One region of the Lacticaseibacillus camelliae DSM 22697 genome, then DNA from elsewhere that is predicted to be linked to it. Evidence: predicted binding sites of a transcription regulator. Region 1 holds the regulator's gene; each other region holds the start of a gene.
The links. The regulator LexA, encoded in region 1, represses DNA repair genes until DNA is damaged. The targets are predictions, from matches to a motif close to CNAACANNTGTTNG.
Positions count from the first base shown of each region.

Region 2: a site for LexA is predicted at 2,677-2,690, ahead of FC75_RS07780 (ATP-dependent DNA helicase). Genes of this name have one in related genera too.
Region 3: a site for LexA is predicted at 2,144-2,157, ahead of FC75_RS03415 (Y-family DNA polymerase). Genes of this name have one in related genera too.

Region 1 is NZ_AYZJ01000085.1:34,339-40,099, forward strand. Features, by position in the region: gene FC75_RS11335 (DUF488 domain-containing protein) at 1-109, shown strand, start outside; gene FC75_RS11340 (5-formyltetrahydrofolate cyclo-ligase) at 109-651, shown strand; gene FC75_RS11345 (AEC family transporter) at 714-1,658, shown strand; gene FC75_RS11350 (hypothetical protein) at 1,666-2,142, shown strand; gene lexA (transcriptional repressor LexA) at 2,190-2,816, opposite strand; gene FC75_RS11360 (hypothetical protein) at 2,939-3,130, opposite strand; gene FC75_RS11365 (AI-2E family transporter) at 3,350-4,528, shown strand; gene FC75_RS11370 (hypothetical protein) at 4,525-4,995, shown strand; gene FC75_RS11375 (hypothetical protein) at 5,063-5,497, opposite strand; gene FC75_RS11380 (zinc-binding alcohol dehydrogenase family protein) at 5,583-5,761, shown strand, end outside.
Region 2 is NZ_AYZJ01000037.1:3,136-8,896, reverse strand. Features, by position in the region: gene FC75_RS07785 (hypothetical protein) at 1-246, opposite strand, end outside; gene FC75_RS07780 (ATP-dependent DNA helicase) at 224-2,602, opposite strand; gene FC75_RS07775 (hypothetical protein) at 2,771-3,388, shown strand; gene FC75_RS07770 (sulfite exporter TauE/SafE family protein) at 3,395-4,240, shown strand; gene FC75_RS07765 (DUF1634 domain-containing protein) at 4,237-4,605, shown strand; gene FC75_RS07760 (LysR family transcriptional regulator) at 4,733-5,635, shown strand; gene FC75_RS07755 (ribonuclease H family protein) at 5,615-5,761, opposite strand, start outside.
Region 3 is NZ_AYZJ01000019.1:89,618-95,378, forward strand. Features, by position in the region: gene FC75_RS03400 (hypothetical protein) at 1-616, shown strand, start outside; gene FC75_RS03405 (hypothetical protein) at 629-1,210, shown strand; gene FC75_RS03410 (aldo/keto reductase family protein) at 1,228-2,070, opposite strand; gene FC75_RS03415 (Y-family DNA polymerase) at 2,183-3,496, shown strand; gene FC75_RS03420 (hypothetical protein) at 3,542-4,045, opposite strand; gene FC75_RS03425 (ACT domain-containing protein) at 4,177-4,611, opposite strand; gene FC75_RS03430 (sensor histidine kinase) at 4,737-5,761, opposite strand, start outside.

The DNA of each region.
Region 1 (5,761 bases):
AATTCGGAGTCTGGACGCTGATAAAGTGTTGTTACTTTTCGGTGCCAAGGATGAGGACGACAACAATGCCACCGTCTTGGCAGACTACCTAAAGGAGAAAATCGGCTAGTGCAAACCAAACCCGAATTCCGCAAGGCGCAGCTTAAACGGCTGACCGCCGCAGCCCCTATCACCAAACAGGAAAGCGCTGGCCTGATTCAGCAGCTGCTGGCACTGCCGCAGTGGCAGGCGTCGCGCACGATTGCCACCACCGTCAGCGGGCCGATGGAAGTTGATACCACCGGCATTATTCAAGCCGCGCAGGAAGCTGGCAAAACCGTGCTGCTGCCGCGCGTGATGCCGCATCGCCAAATGGCCTTTTTGAAGGACCCTGGCGCAGCCCACCGGATCACCAGCAAGTTCGGCATTCCCGAGCCGCCTTACGAGGCGACAAACGTCAATCAGCGCCCCGACCTGGTGGTCGTCCCGGGGATCGCATTTGTGCCGGCAACCGGCGCGCGCATCGGCTTCGGCGCCGGCTACTACGATCGCTTCTTGGCGCAGTACCCAGGCGCCACTGTGACGCTGGTGCCCAGTGCGATGAACTTCGCCGCGCCGGCGTGGCCTGTTGAGCCGTTTGATGTGCTGATCCAGACTCTGCTGACAGTTTAGCCGGCAGCGGCCTCGCAAAATTTCAGCGGTAATCCTTTTTGCCGCATGTTAGGAGTAATTTTTTGACTGCTTTTCTCTCAAGTTTAGGCGGGGTCGCTGAAATCCTGATCCTGGTCGCGATTGGCTACGGGCTGACCGCCATTGGTTGGTTCGATGATCACTCCAGCCGGGTGATCGCTAAGGTCGTCACCCAGGTGGCGCTGCCCGCATACATGATCGACACCATCTGCTCCCGCTTTTCGGCGCACGAACTCGCCACGCTGCTTCCCGACCTCCGCTTTCCGGTGCTGTCGATGGCGCTGCTGTTTGCCTTGTCCTTCGTGGTGGCCCGCGTTATTCGCGTCAACCCGAAGCGGCGCGGCCTGTTTAAATCCATGTTTTTCAATTCAAACACCGTGTTCATCGGGCTGCCAGTAAACCTGGCGCTGTTTGGGCCCAAGAGCCTGCCGTACGTGCTGGTGTACTACATGGCCAACACGACGATTTTTTGGACCGTCGGCGTGTACCTGATCCAGCGCGATGGTCCGCAGGCGGCCCACTTTGACCTCAAGCAGACCCTCGGCAAAATCTTCTCCCCGCCGCTGCTCGGGTTCATGCTCGGCGTGGTGCTCGTCCTGCTCCACGTCCAGCTGCCCAGCTTTCTCATGGCGACGCTGGGCTACGTCGGGGATCTGACCATTCCGGGGTCCATGTTCTTCATCGGCATCGCCATGTACCAAGCCGGCATCAAGAACATCCGCTTCGACCGGGAGATGCTTGGTGTCTTCTCCGGTCGCTTCGTCTTTGCGCCACTCATTATGTACGCCCTGGTCGTCGCCGCCCCGGTCCCACTGCTGATGAAGCAAGTCTTCATCCTGCAGTCCTGTATGCCGGTCATGACGAACGCGCCAGTGGTGGCCAAGCTGTACGGCGCAGACTCGAAAAATGCCGCGATCACCGTTTCAGCCACCACAATGTTTGCCATCATTGTGATCCCAATTGTGATGACGCTTGTGCAACACCTGTGAGGTAGCCATGTTGAAAAAGCTCATGCTTAGCACCACCCTGCTACTGCTCTTGGCTGGGTGCAGCGGTCAAAAAAAGGCCTCATCGGCCAGCACCAGCAGCGCCGTTAAGGTCAGCAAGAAAGCCGTCCCCCAAAAGCGCCCTAACACCAATGCGGGCATCGATGATCTGATCGGCCATTACTGGATCAATACCACTGATTCCAACCAGGTCCTGCAGATCACAGCCTCGACGGATGGTTACTTTGTGGACGTACAGCGCTACTCAACAGCTCAGGCCGGCTACGTGACGACTGATGCCGGCGTGTTTGCGGCCCGCCTGGCGCTCGGCAAGCACACCTATACGTTCACCGGCCGTGCGCAGCCCAACTCACCGACTGGCACCTGGGAGTTTCAAAAACTCAGCGCCACGACTATCAGGCAACTCCCAACCGGGCCCGAATTTCAGCGCGTTAAGCACGACGACCTTAGTACCATCAAGCATTAACAAAGCGGCGCAACCAGAAGACTGGTCGCGCCGCTTTGGCGTTTAACCTATTTCACTTCGCTGCGGTAAAGCCCCACCACGATGCCAAGGATCGAGACGTCGTCGAAGTACATGTCCGACATGGAATCATTTTCAGGGTGCAACCGCACGCCGCCGTTTTCGCGGTAAAAGCGCTTGACTGTGGCCTCATCGTCCTGCGTCATCGCGACGACAATCTGACCGTTCTCAGCAGTTTCCTGCTTCTTGATGATCAGCTTATCCCCATCCAGAATGCCGATCTTGATCATGGACGAACCTGACACTTCGAGGATGAAGAGATCATCCGCAATGTACTCCAGGTCATCCGGAATTGGGAAGTACCCGTCGATATTTTCAATTGCGGTGATCGGCACCCCGGCGGCAACCGTGCCGACAATGGGAATGCCTTCCTCGGCGATGCCGATGTATGACAGCCCCGCCTTGGTGAGCATCAGTGTGCGCGGCTTGGCCGGGTCCTTGGCAATATAGCCTTCCGCCAGGAGTCGATCAAGGTACGCCGCCACCGTGGAACTGGAACTCAGCCCCACGCTCTTACCGATTTCCCGCACTGTCGGCGGAAACCCGTTTGTTTGAATCGAATCATGAATGGTGTGTAGGATCTGCTTCCAACGTTTCTGACTTGCTTGGGATGGCATGGCCGTCCGCCTCCGCTCTCTAGTTTTCTTTATCATACCAGTGGGAACGCTTGTTTGCAAGTAAAAGCACTGCTCGCCGGGCCCAAACAAAAAGACTGCCTCAGCAGTCTCTTGGATGATGATTAGAATCGGTGCATGAGGTCCAGCCGGTGCAGCTGCCGGCGATCGCACTTATTGCGCTGCATCAGGTAGACGCCGCCGAACACCATGTCGACCACGATCAGTCCAATGCCGAAGACGGTATTGATGACCAACAGGACGACGGTCACTGCGACCAACACCCGCAGTGTCCACTTCAAGATTGTCATGCCCATTGTGCGCCCCCTCTCTTCGTTTTGATGGTTTTAATTATACCCAATTCTCGTTTTTTGTAAAGGTTCTGTATATAGTTCGTTTACAAACGACCCGATTAGGTCGGCATTCCTGGTTGATGGCCTTTACAATTCACAAACAAATCAGCCTTGCGCCGGATTCGCTTTCACCCCGTGGATTAGGTATCATAGAGGGAGTAGACAAATTAAAGGGGTGCGCGCATGCAAACAAAACGCTCACAATTTTACCAGCGGTTTTTGAACAACAAGTTTGCCGTGATCCTAGTTGACCTGGTGCTTGGCCTGCTGGCGATTTTTATCTTCACGAAAATTGCGTGGGTGTTCCAGCCGGTGCTGAGTTTTCTCAGCATTGTCGCCCCACCCTTCATTCTTGCTGGCATTCTCTTCTACATGCTGAACCCTGTCGTCAACTGGCTGCAGCACCACGGGTTAAAGCGACTCCTCGCCATCGCCTTGGTGTTCCTGCTCCTGATTGGCCTGATTGTTCTGGCCATCACCCGGGTGGTGCCACCGATTGAAAGCCAGTTGCGCAGTTTTATCAATGCCACCCCGACTTACTGGGACGACCTCGTCAAATGGGTCACCGCGCTAAACAACCAGCAGAATATTTTTAGCGACAAGCAGCTCAGCCAATTCGCCACCGAGATTCAGACCTGGGTGTCCAAGCGCGGCTCAACGATTCTGTCAGGGACCCTGTCGTCGCTGTCATCGATCATCTCCACGGTCGGCACCGTGGTGGTCACCGTGGCAACCGCGCCGATCATCCTGTTCTTCATGCTCAAAGACGGCAACAAGTTCACGCCGATGGTGCTGCATCTAATTCCCACCAAGCAGCGCAAGAGTTTTGGCGACATGCTGCACGAAATGAACGTCAAGGTCGGCTCGTACGTGCAAGGACAGCTCACTGTCGCCATCGCCGTCGGGATCATCTTCATGGTCGGCTACTCGATTATCGGGTTGCGCTACGGCCTGATTTTCGGGATGCTGGCAGCGCCGTTAAACCTGATCCCGTACTTCGGTTCCGCACTCGCGATGGTGCCCGCACTGATCATGGGGGCGATCCAGGGACCAAAGATGTTCATCGCCGTGATCGTCGTCTTCTTCATCGAGTGGTTACTCGAGACACAATTGATCTCACCATTTGTCATGGGGAGTAAACTAGAGATGCACCCAATCACGATTGTCGTGGTCCTGCTGACCGCAGGCTCCATGTTCGGCCTGATTGGGGTGATCTTGGGGATTCCGGGCTTTGCAGTGATCAAAATCATCGTGGTACGCTTGTTCAAGTGGTACCAGCAGGTCTCCGGGCTTTACCCAAGTGATGTTTCAAATGATAACCTGCAACCGACACCGCAGGAGAAAGTAGATAATCTAAAATGAACGCTTTTCTAATTATTCTTGATGCCGCATTGATTTGCCTCGGCGGTTATTACCTTTTTTGGCAAAGTAAAATCGACGTGCGCGGCGCATACTCGACCTTCCAACTGGTGATGGCGGTCTTCTTTGGCTTCTGGTTCGTCAGCACCGGTGTCGGCAACATGTATTACGTCGTGTTCATGGCCGCCTTCTTGACCCTGACCGTGATGACCGGCAGCACCGGCCTGACCCCGACGCGCTTGATCAATGTGGGCCTGTTCTCGCGGGTCATTCCCTACACACGGCTCGTCGGGGTGACCCTGACGCCGCTGCAGCTGCCAAACGGCCAGTCGATGGTCGTCGCCGTGTTCGGGCTGTCTGCTCGCCGCTTCGTGCGGCTAACGTTCCGCAGCGATTTGCAATCGCTGATTAGCATTCTGCGCCCGCGCGTGCCGCAAAACATTGAGATCCGCATCCAGCAGGTCCAGTAACCCAAGTTCGATTACTGAAAAACCGCCTGGCATCTGCCAGACGGTTTTTGCGTGGACCAAAGCGCGCTTACTTGCTCTTGCTTTGATCATGTTCCTCTTCACCAAAGTAATCCGGGGGCATTGGCCCGCGGTCAGCAGCCCGATTCGGCTTGCGCAGCGCAAACAAGCCGGCCAGTGCGGCAATCACCAGCACCACCGCCACAATGACCTGCCACATCACCACAAGGCCGATCAGGTACACGTATAGCAGGGCCACGATGGCCAACCCCAACCCCAGGTCGACGAAGAATCTGCCCCACCGCGTGTGGGTCGCGGAATCAAAGTACGCTAACAGGCCGACGAGAATCACCGTGCCGAAGCCAAAGCTCAGTGCAGCGGTCATGGCCACCGGCGTTTGCGGTTGAGTCACGTACCAGGCAAACCAGCTGAACAAGCAGCCAAACACAAATAAGAGCAAGTTAATCCAGAGCTGGGTGCGGGACCCTTTACGATTGCTGCGCATAGGCGGCCTTCTTTCGCAAGTTTCATCAATTATTGATCAAAAACGGCTACAATAAATATAGCACAATCGAAGGGAGTCGTATTCTATGTTCGAAAACCTTGGCTTTGCCGCGTATGACGGGGTCGCCCTGGATGATGCCGCCAGCTTGGTCCCCATCGACCTGAAGCGCCCCAACCCCGGCACTGACGATGTTGTGGTTCAGGTCCAAGCCATCGCGCTGAATCCAGTTGACGAAAAGCAGCGCGCGGCGCTGAACCAGCAGCA
Region 2 (5,761 bases), on a different contig from region 1:
GGGGAGTGGCAGCACAAAGTAGTTGTAGTCGCCGATGAAACTCAGCTTGGCGCTGCTGTGAAAGTCGCTTTTGGTCACCTTCAGCTCAAAGCAGCGCCAGGTCAAGGGAGCGCCAGGCTGCATGACCAGCGTGTCGACAATGCCGCGGTCGTCTGGCATGGTGACTTCCTCGACCGCCACCGCGCCTTGGTCCTCCCAGTAGGCGTACAGCGTTTTTTCCAAATCAAGCGTCAGGGGTGTTTTCACGATGAGCCTCCCAAAAATCGGTCAGTTGCGCGGCCATGTCGTCGAGGTCGGTGGCGACGGTGGCGTGGGTCCAGTGTGGCGGGAACAGGGGCGCGTACCGCGGTCCGGCAAAGCGGCTGTCGGCCAGTAGCACAACGCCGACGTCCTTGGCACCGCGGATGACGCGCCCGCCGGCCTGCAGTACGTTGTTGAAGCCGGGCAGCTGGTAGGCGTAGGCGAACCCGTCCTGGCCTTGGGCGTCGAAGTAGGCGCGCAGGCGGTCGGTTTCCGCGTTCAGCCCGGGCAGGCCGACCGTGACAATGGCAACGCCAATGAGCTTTGCCCCGCCCAGGTCGATGCCTTCGCTAAAAATGCCGCCGAGCACGGCGAACCCGACCACCGGCCGGGGGTCATCGCGAAAGCGCGCCAAAAAGGCCGTGCGCTCGGCGCCGGTCATGGAGCCGGCCTGCACCACCGTGGCGAGGTCGGGGTTGGCGGCCTTGAAGGCCTCAGCGACGGTGGTGAGGTAGCTGTGTGAGGGCAGAAAGACTAGGTAATGGCCGGCCTTGGTGCTCACCATCATGGTCAGGCTGGCGATCAGCGCCGGTAGACTGGACTCACGGTTGCGGTATGTCGGCGTGATAAACTGGGTGACCAGCACCTTGAGATTCTCCTGGGGAAACGGTGACGGCAGGCGGTAGGCCAGCGACTGGTCGCGACCGCCGAGAATGTCCTGGTAGTACGGCAGCGGCGAAAGGGTCGCCGAAAACAGCACGGCGCCGCGGCCCTTGGCCAAGCAGTCCGAGATGAACTGACTGGGATCCAGGCACAGTTCCTTGAGGTGGATGGCCCCGGCCGCGTTTTCGATTTCGGTTTCGTAGGCGTCGTTGTAGTAATCGGCGATGCGCAGGTAGCTGGTGGCGCTGAAAAATACCGGAAGCACCAAGTCGACAACGTCTTGACTGCGCGTGTCGGGGTCCTGGCCGAGCCAGTCGTGCACGGCGCTGGTGAATCCGGTTAGCTGGGCGATGAAGTCATCGAGCTGGGGTTTTTGAAACGTCAGCGGCTGGTCGTCCACCGTTAAGCGCACCGCGTCAAAGGCCGTCAGCACCTTCGACAAGGCACCCTTGACCGGCGGCAGGCCCTTGCCCTTCTTTTTGTCGATGGCGGTCCGCAGCGTCGCAAAGTCAGTGTCCAACAGTTCCGCGCTGTACATTTCGCGCGCCCGGGCGACCAGGTTGTGGGCCTCATCGATCAGGAAAAAGTTGCCGGTGTCCGGCTCGGCAAAGAAGCGCTGGAGAAACACCGCTGGGTCGAAGAGGTAGTTGTAGTCGCAGATGATGACGTCGCAAAACAGGCTGACGTCCAGCGAGAACTCGAAGGGATCCAGCGTGTGCTTTTTGGCGTACTGCTCGATCACCGGCCGCGTGATGGCGTCCTCGTGGCCCAGCAGGTCCTTCAGCGCTGGCTTGAGGCGGTCGTAGTAGCCGAGCATGTAGGGGTTCACGCTGGGGTCGTCGGGTTCGTCGTCAAAGGTGATGGTGTCCTTGGCGGTCAGCGTGATGCTTTTGGCGCGCAAGCCGTGCTGGGTCATCAGCGCCATCGCTTTTTCGGCCACGTGGCGGGTGCTCTGCTTGGCGGTCAGGTAAAAGCTGCGCTGGATCAGGCCTTCGCCCATGGCCTTGAGCACCGGAAACAGTGTGGAAATGGTTTTGCCGGTGCCGGTTGGAGCCTCGACAAACAGGCGGGTCGAGTTGGCAACGGTGCGGTACACGGCCGCGGCCAGTTCGCGCTGGCCCTTGCGGTATTTGGGAAACGGAAACTGCATAGTCTTGATGCTGACGTCGCGGCGCAAGACAATGTCGCTGCGCATTTTCAGCCAGTCGCCAAAATCGGTCAGCAGGTCCTGAAAGTCGTCGGCCAGTTCTTCTGCGGTTTTGACCTCGGTGAAGCGCGTGATGTGATCATTTGTCGTTTGGTAGTAAATCAGATCCAGCTCGACCTCGGGCAAGTCCCGCTCGTCGCAGAGAAAATGGCCGTACACGCGTGCCTGGGCCCAGTAGCGATCCTTGGTGTTTTGGGTGACATCCGTCCAGTCGCGCGCCGAGGTTTTGATCTCCTCGACCACGGTGCGCTTCTTGCTGGTATCCACGCCGTCCGCGCGCCCGTCAATGGTGTAGGCCACGTCGTTGACTTTGACCGTCTGGGCCAGGTAGACCTCTTTTTCGTAGTCCTCGCCATGAGCGGCCTGCAGCCGGCGGTGGATCGAAGCGCCCAGCATGGCGGTGTTGTTGGAATTGGTGGTGACCGGATCTAGGTCGCCGGTGCGCACGGTGAGTTCGACGAGCTCGCGCACGCCAATGCGGTTGTCTGCCATGGTGGCGGCTCCTTTCTTGGCAAAATCTTACCGGCGGGCTTGAGGGTCCACACGCCGGCGTTTCCCTCCAGTATAAAACGGATGTTCGGGCTTGAAAAGGGAGGCCGGCTTGAACCGAGCCGCTTACATAGGATATGATGGCCAAAGAATAAGTAAAGAGGGATAAACATGGAAATCAACGTGAAGGCTTTTCAGGAAGCCATTGAAGCGGGGAACTACGAACAGACCAATTATCCAATCACCGAGGTGGCGGCCACTGCAGGCGTCGAAAAGGCGCTGGCCCCGGTTTTTAGTGATGTGGATCAGGCCCTGGCCGCCGGGAAGCTCATTTCGGCGCAGCTGACCATCGAAGGCGATGAGCCCACCTACGTGCGCATTGAGACTGGTGTCATCAACCTGCCATTTGAGGACAGCAAAAAGGTCACTAATTTTCTGGATGCGGATAAGGACACACCCATCACCCTTAACTTGATCGTGGTTTCGCCGTACGTCAACGCCTCGGGCCTGCGCATCGACGAAATCGCCACGGCAGACGCCTACCTTGCGAATAAGTCCGCCAACATGGCTGCCGTTGCCGCCGAAGTGCACGAAAAGCTGGCGGCCATCAAGACCGCGCGCGAAACGCCGAAGCCAATCGTGAAGGAAGCCCCGGCCAGCCGGGCCAAACCGACGCGCAAAACCAGCACGCGGCGCACGACGGCGAAAAAGGCGACGACGCGCAAGCGCACCACGCGCAAACCCGCGGCCAAAAAGCGCAGCACGACTAGCCGCAAGAAGGAGGACTAGCCCATGGTGGTTCAAGCGCTTCTTTTGGCCGGCGTGGGCCTGATGGCCGGGATCCTGGGCGCCTTGCTGGGGCTGGGCGGCGGCATCATTATCACGCCGGTGCTGACCTTAATGCTCGGGCTGCCGATCCAGTACGCGATCGCCGCCAGCATTGTGGCGGTCATTGCCACTTCCAGCGGCGCCACCATCGCGTACCTCAAGGACGACATGCTCAACCTGCGCGTGGCGATGTTTCTGGAAATCGCCACGACCATCGGCGCCGTGCTCGGCGCGATCCTGACGGGCCTGTTCAACGCGAACATCCTGTACTTCCTGTTCGGGGCGCTGCTGCTGTTCTCGGTTTACAACATGATCCGCAAGATGCTGATGAAGCCGGAAAACATCAAGGCGCCGGTGCCGGACCAGGCGGCCGAAAAGCTCAACCTGAACGGTCAGTACTTCGACAAAAGCACCGGCCAGCGGATCGACTACCAAGTCACCAACGTGCCGGGTGGCTTTGCCATGATGTTCGGCGCCGGGCTGGCGTCGGGGCTGCTCGGTATCGGTTCGGGGGCCTTCAAGGTCCTGGCGATGGACACCATCATGAAAATGCCGCTGAAGCCGTCGACCGCCACGTCAAACCTGATGATGGGGGTCACCGCCGCCGCCAGTGCAACGGTGTACTTTTTCAACGGCTCGCTGCAGCCGCAAATTGCCGCGCCGCTCGCGATTGGAATCCTGATCGGGGCCACGCTGGGTACGCGGCTGATGCAGATCATGCCGACCAAGGTGCTGCGCTGGATCTTCATTCCGGTGATTGGCTACATGGGCCTGCAGATGCTGCTTAAAGGATTCGGGGTGAACATCGGATGAACCAGAAGATCGAAACCGAAACGAAGGACATTGAGCTGATCATTGGCAAGATCTTGCGCATTGGCGTGATCGTGGCCGCGACGGTCATTGTCATTGGCCTAGCGATGTTTTTGATCGAAGGCACCGGCGGTTATCCGGCCGGCGCGCATCCGAGTCGGCCGGCCGCAATTTTGCAAGGCGTCGTGGCGCTAAAGCCGTACGCGGTGCTGATGCTTGGCCTGTTTCTCTTAATCCTGACCCCGGTGCTCCGGGTCGTGGTCTCGATTTACGCCTTCATCAAGGAAAAAGACCGCTTGTACACCTGGATCACGACCGCCGTCCTTGTCATCCTGATTGGCGCCATGATCATCGGGTATCTGGGATAAGCCTTAACGCCTCGCCGTCATGCGAGGCGTTTTTGCGTGCGCGCCAAACTTGACCGCGGCCCAGACAAGCGTATGATTATTCACATAACATCTTTGACTGTGAAAATCTGTCACGTAAGGAGCCGCCATGTCCAACTTCAGTTACCAAGTCTTTCGCGCCGTGGTCACGGAGAAAACCTTCATCCGCGCCGCCGCCGCACTCAACGTCACACCCAGTGCGATCAGCCACAGCGTCTCTCAGCTCGAAACTGCCCTGGGCTTTCCGCTGTTCATTCGCAACCGCACCGGCGTTGAGCTGACACCCGACGGCCAGCAGGTGCTGCCCACGGTGCAGGCCATTTTGAACCTCGAGGACCAGCTGACCCAGATCGCCGACAACATCAATGGCCAAAACACCGGCCGCGTGCGGCTGGGGGCCTTTTCCTCGGTGTCGACCAACTGGCTGCCGCCGGTGATTCGCCAGTTCAAGGCCGAAACGCCGAAGGTCGACGTGTCGGTGATGCAGGGCGGCTTCAATGAAATCGGCGAGCAGGTGCGCACCGGGGCCTTGGACATCGGGTTTTCGCTGCTGCCGGTGGAGTCGTCGCTGGTGGTCGTGCCGCTGCTCAAGGACCCTATTTACTGCATCACGCCGCGCGACTTCACGCCGAAAAACGGGAAGACGATGACCGACGCCGACATGAACAAGCAGACCTTCATCCTGCAACAGGGGGACTACGACCGCGACACCAAGGCGGCCCTGGACCGCTACCAGGTGTCCACGAACTCGCTGAACTACTCGATCGATGACCAGTCAATACTGTCGATGGTCGAGGCGGGGCTGGGCTTTGGGGTGCTGCCACGCCTGGCGCTGCAAAAGCTGACCGGGGACATCAACGTCTGGCCGTTTTCCGAGCCGTTTGCCCGGACACTGTGCCTGGTGACGAATCCGACCACGCAAAAATCACCGTCAGTGGAGCACATGCTGACGGTGATCGCGCAGTTCGTTCAAAAAACCTATCCGGATAACTTAATGCCGGCGGGCCGGTAACTTGTCCATGGCCAGGTTCAGTGCGGCGTCGACCTCGTTGTTGTGCTGATTCGTCGCGTGGCCCTTGACCTTGTGAAAGACCGGCGGCTGGTCAAACCGGTTGACTTGCGCCAGCAATGCCTGCCA
Region 3 (5,761 bases), on a different contig from region 1:
GACGGATGGTCACGCTGCTTCAGGCCCAGTCGTGCAAGCCGTAAAAGCCGGCTACGCCACACTGGACACGCGATACACGCTCACGTGGTTGGTCGTGGTCGCGATCAACCTGCTGCTTTGCCTCGTTTTCGGGTGGTGGTCTGTGCGCCACCGCCGCGCTGAATCCGAGGCCTACCTGATTTTGGGTAAAAGTACTTGGAGTATCGCCGCCCAGTACGTTGCTGAAAGCCTGGCTGTTTTCATTGCCGCATTCCTGCTGATCGGTCTGGCCACCTTTTTACTCAGCGACTCGCTCAATCACTTACTGGTCAATCAGAGCCGGAATGCGCTGACCGCTGAGTTCAGCCGCAGCGTGTCAAACACCACTGCCAATCAGAGCCTCCGCACTTTGTTCGAGCACAAACTCACCGAGTTTACCGGCCCTGGCCTCTTCTTCCCCGGTCCCCCACCCAACGAACCGCAGCCGCCGCACCAGCTCTTCGGGATCATCCCCACTGCACTGGTCGGGTGTGGCACCATTATCGGCGGTCAAGGCCTCGCTGCACTGGCTGAGCTGAGCGTGATTAAACACCGGCTGCTGCACACGGTGTCCTCGCCTAATCAAACCCATTCCTAAGGAGACATGTAAATGACCCTTTTTCATTCGCAAACTGCACAAACTTTTCGCGATCATGTCAAAACCCTTTTTGCTCCGGGAATGATCAGCTTCGTTTTCGTTCCGGCAACTGCGCTCACCCAGACCTTCGCCGACTACACGCAGGCGTTCGTTAACGGTGGCTGCACCAAAGCCCTGGCGCTGGTCGATCAAACCGACACGGGAATTGTGCCCTACCTGAGCGTGCGGGCGAACCTGCTGATCAACAGTCGCGGCTCGGCGATGGATTTGCTGCCAGCAGTCCTGCGCGAAGACACCTTATTCTTGGATCAGCTCGCAAGTCAGCTGACCCCAGCCGAAAGTCTCTACCTCCAATTCTTCCGCGGCGTCATGAGCAAGCGCCCAGTGATTCTTGCCAACGGCCTGCCGGCGAGCATGGTGCCAACCGAAACGCGCGCCTTTCTGAGTTTGGCCGCTCAGACGCTGGCTGGGAGCGACTCCCGATTCGTGATCCTAACGGCCGATCAGGGATTGATTGACGCGCATCCGGACCACAGTTTCACCGCCGCCCCCAACCTGGTGATTGCCCCTGATCAACCAAAAAATCGCGCCTAGGCGCGATTTTTTTTGACTTAATAGCGATTATTGTCTTCCCCCGGCGCCGTGTCCTTCAACTGATCAAGCGTCTTCATGTCCTCATCGTTGATGGTAAAACTCAACTCGGTATTGGCTTTGATGTGCGCCGGACTGGTCGCCTTAGGCAGCGGCAGCAAGCCTTTTTGCAGGACATAGCGGATCGCCACCTGCGCGACTCCAGTATTGTAGTGGCCGGCAACGGCCTTGACGGCATCGTTGTTGAGCAGAAAACCCGTCGCCAGCGGTGAAAAGGCCTCAACAAGCAGCCCATTATCCTGCGCGCACTTGACGTTATCGTCCTCCGTAAAGCCGATGTAGTACTGCAGCTGCAGTGCCATCGGCTTGATCTTGGCGTGCGCGTACAGGTCCTCTTGGTCGCGAACGTTGAAGTTGGAAATGCCGATGGCACGCACCTTTTTGCTGGTGTAGAAGGACTCCATCTGTTCCCATACGGTCCGATTCTGCACTCGGTAATCCGCGCCGAACTCTTCCCATGGCCACGGGGCATGGATCAGGTACATGTCAATGTAGCCAAGGTCGAGCCGGGCCATGGACTCTTCAAAGGCCGCCTGGGCCGCCTCTGCCGTCTTCGCCCCCGCGGGGAGCTTAGAGGTCACAAAAATCTGATCACGCGGGATCCCGGAATCACGGATGGCCTTGCCCACGCTTTCCTCGTTGCCGTAGCCGTGTGCTGTGTCAATGTGTCGGTAGCCCTGGCGAAGGGCCTCGCTCACCGCCTGGTAAGCGGCATCACCGTTGGGAATCTGCCACGTACCAAAACCCACCTGCGGGATTTTGACCCCGTTTGGGAGTGTGTATGGATCAGTTAATACTGACATTTTTTCACCTCATTTTTTAATCTGAACATGAAAAGTATAGCACGTGACGGACCATTAAATGGCTTGCCAAAGCAGAACGTTTGTTCGTATAATGAACAAGAGGTGAGTCATGATGATTGAGCCATCTATTTACGCAAACGAGCCGCACCGGGTCATTTTTCTAATCGATAATAAATCCTTTTACGCGTCGGTCGAGGCGGTCGCCCGCGGCTGGGACCCGCTTAAGGTCGCCCTGGTCGTCATGTCCGAGCAGGAGAATACCAACGGCGGCTTGATCCTTGCCACCTCGCCGATCGCCAAAAAAGAGTACGGACTGCAAGCAAACGTGAGCCGCCAGCGCGACCTGCCCGACGACCCCAACCTGATGGTGGTCCCCCCGCGCATGAACCTTTACATTCAGCGCAACCTGCAGATCAACGACATCTTCCGCCGCTTCGTCGCCGATTCAGACCTGTGGCCGTATTCGATCGATGAGTCTGTGCTGGACCTCACGCACTCCTGGCGCCTTTTTGGCAAGACGCCACGGGAAGTCGCCAAGCGAATCCAGAAAACGGTGTATCACCAGCTGGGCCTCTACACCACCGTCGGCATCGGTGAGAACCCGGTCCAGGCCAAAATTGCCTTGGACGTCTACGCCAAGCACCAGCCAGACCTCATCGGCGAGATTTCCTACGCCACGGTCCCAGAGAAGCTGTGGTCGATCAACGACATGACCTCAGTGTGGAGCATTGCGGATCGCACCGCCACGCATCTCAAACGGCTGGGCATTACCACGGTTTACGAGCTGGCACACGCCAACCCTTACCTACTCGACCAGGAAATGGGCATTATCGGCCAGCAGCTGTTTGCCCTGGCCTGGGGAATTGATCGCACCACCATCGCCAAGCGGGTGTCGACCAAGGCCCCAAGTATCGGCAACTCTCAGGTTCTCCCGCGCGACTACGCGATTCAAAGTGAAATCGAGCTCGTGATCAAGGAAATAGGCGAACAGGTGGCTGCCCGCTTGCGTCATCACCACAAGAAAGCCGGCAGCGTCAGCCTGGGGATCGGCTTTTCCTACGCGGCCGCAGAGGCTTCAGGCAAAAGCGGCTTCAGCCACGCGCTGCGCATTTTTCCGACCAACCGCAACGACGAGCTGAACGAGGCGCTGATCATGCTATTTCGCCGCTACTGGCACGGCGAGGTCATCCGCAACATCGCCGTGTACACCGGCCGCCTGGCCCCGGACACGGGCGAGCAGCTGAGCCTGCTGCAACCCGTGGCAGACCAAGTGCGAACCACCGACCTTGCCCGCGCAGTGGACAGCCTGCGCACCAAATTCGGCTTCACTGCCGTTGTCTACGCCAAGAGTAAACTGCGCGGCGGCACCGCGATCCAACGCGCCAGCCTGGTCGGCGGCCATAACGGCGGCAACAGCTACGAATAGCAAAAAGCGGCGTCCCTACGCGGATTGCGAGGGGCGCCGCTTTGATTACAGTGAGAAGTGGTAATCCTGATCATCGGCCAAGCGCATCACGGCCTCAACATCCAGGCCATACTGCTCGCTGACCTGGTGCAGTAAGTAGTCACGCAGCTCGTCATGGAAGAACCCTTCAAGCGCATGATCAAAAGCAAAGAACCAGCCTTCACCATGCTGATGAGAGATGATGGTTTCATTGAACAGTTGCCTCAAGATCTGGCGCCCACTGAGGCTGACTTTGATGGTTAATTCGCGCTTGACGCCGTTGTCCACCACATGGAGCGTTGCTCGGTGAAAGTGCGCAAACCACAATCCCAGCAAAAGCAGCGCACAGAGCAGCGGAACGCCAATCAAAACCGCGACCAGGGACGGCAGGACCACGCCGAGATCCACCGGCGCACTGACCCCGGCGAAAAGCACTGATACCAGTAGAATAAGCGCCACTAGCAACAACGCCGGCAGCACCACAATCAACGCCAGCAAAACGCCACAAAACAGCTTCACAACACGGCTCATTCAGAAAAGCCCCCCAACGACAGCAGTCGCCAATTAAAAAACGCGACTCACTCCCACAACTCGCGTTTGTTCTTGCAAATTAGAATATACCTCATCGAATTCACTTGCAAGTTTAATCTTACTGTCAGGAATCACTCAACGGAAATCAGGGTCACATCTGTCACGCCGCGGGACTTTTTCAGCGCGGACAGCAGGCTGTCAACAGTCCCAGTGAGGTTGCTGATGTCAAACGAAATCACCACGCTGGCCCAGTCGTGAATCGGAATGTTCTGGTTAATGGTAATGACCGATGCTTCGGCATTGGACATCGTCGTCAACACTTCCGACAGAATGCCCCGATCATGGTGCAGCATCAGTGAAATCACCGCCTTGCGTTGAGCCAACCCGGCGTCAGGCAAGAAGACGTAATCCTTGTACTTGTAATAAGTGCCTCGGGAGATGCCCACCTGCTTGACCGCTTCCGAAACCTGACGCACTTGCCCGTTTTCAATCATCGTGCGTGCGGCGATCACCTTTTCCACCACGTCCGGCAGGATCGAACTATCGACGATATAATATTTTTCCACAATAAATCCTCGATTCCCTATCAAATAGCCCCATTGTATCACGAATGGTGAACAACTGCGCACAGAAACCCACAACTGTCGTCAAAAAAACACCCAGACCGCCGTGATGCAGCCTGAGTGTCGCCTTATTTCGTATGCGTGATGGGCGCCTGCTTAGGCGCCGTTTCCTCGTCTGGAAAGGCAACTGTGAAGGTCGTCCCTTCATCTTTCTTCGACTGCACGTCAATTGTGCCGCCATGCAGCGTGACCAACTGGTGAACAATGGCCAGCCCCAATCCGGACTCCCCGTACTTGGTGTTTTTCCGGGAAGGATCCGCCTTGTAGTAACGCTCCCAAATATTTTTCACCTGGTCCTCAGTCATGCCAATGCCGGTATCGGCAACGCTCAGCTCAGTTTGATGGTACCCGGTTTTCGCCGTGACCGTGATGGTGCCGTTTTGCGTGAATTGAATCGCGTTTTGAATGATGTTGACCATCACCTGAACGAACCGGTCGCGGTCAGCGTACACCTGAACGTCTGGACTGGCCTTGAGCACCAGTTCGTCCTTAGCGTCTGCCGCCTTCTGCTTGAGCTGGACCTTGATCTCGCCCAAGGCTTCGGTCGCGTTGAACGTCTGCTTTTTCAGCAGGATCTGGTTGGTGCGAATCTTTTCGTAGTCAAGGTTCTCGTTGACCAAGCGGATCAGCCGGTTGGTCTCGTTGCGCATGAGTTGAATCGACTGGCCCTTGCTTTCTTCAGGAATCGCATCATAAGCCAAGCCTTCAAGCAGCCCGTTGATCGTGGTCAAAGGCGTCCGCATCTCGTGGGCCGCATCCGCCATAAACTGTCGCCGCCGCTCCTCCTGGCGATGGATCTCCGCCTGGCTGTCGCGTAGGGAGCCGACCATGTCTTGGAAATCGTCGGCCAGCGCCGCGACCTCATCATGCGTGCGACTCTTGATTTTGACATCCACGTCGTAATTGCCTTCAGCGACCTGATGCGTGACCTGGCGCAGCCGGTTGATGCGATTGACCTGATAGCGCGCAAGGACATAACTCAGCACAATGGCGACCAACAGCGACAGAAGAAAGGCGATAAACAGGTTATACTCAGTCCGCCGCAGTGAACTTTGAATGTTGTCCACTGGCGCAAACGCCGCAATGACAAACA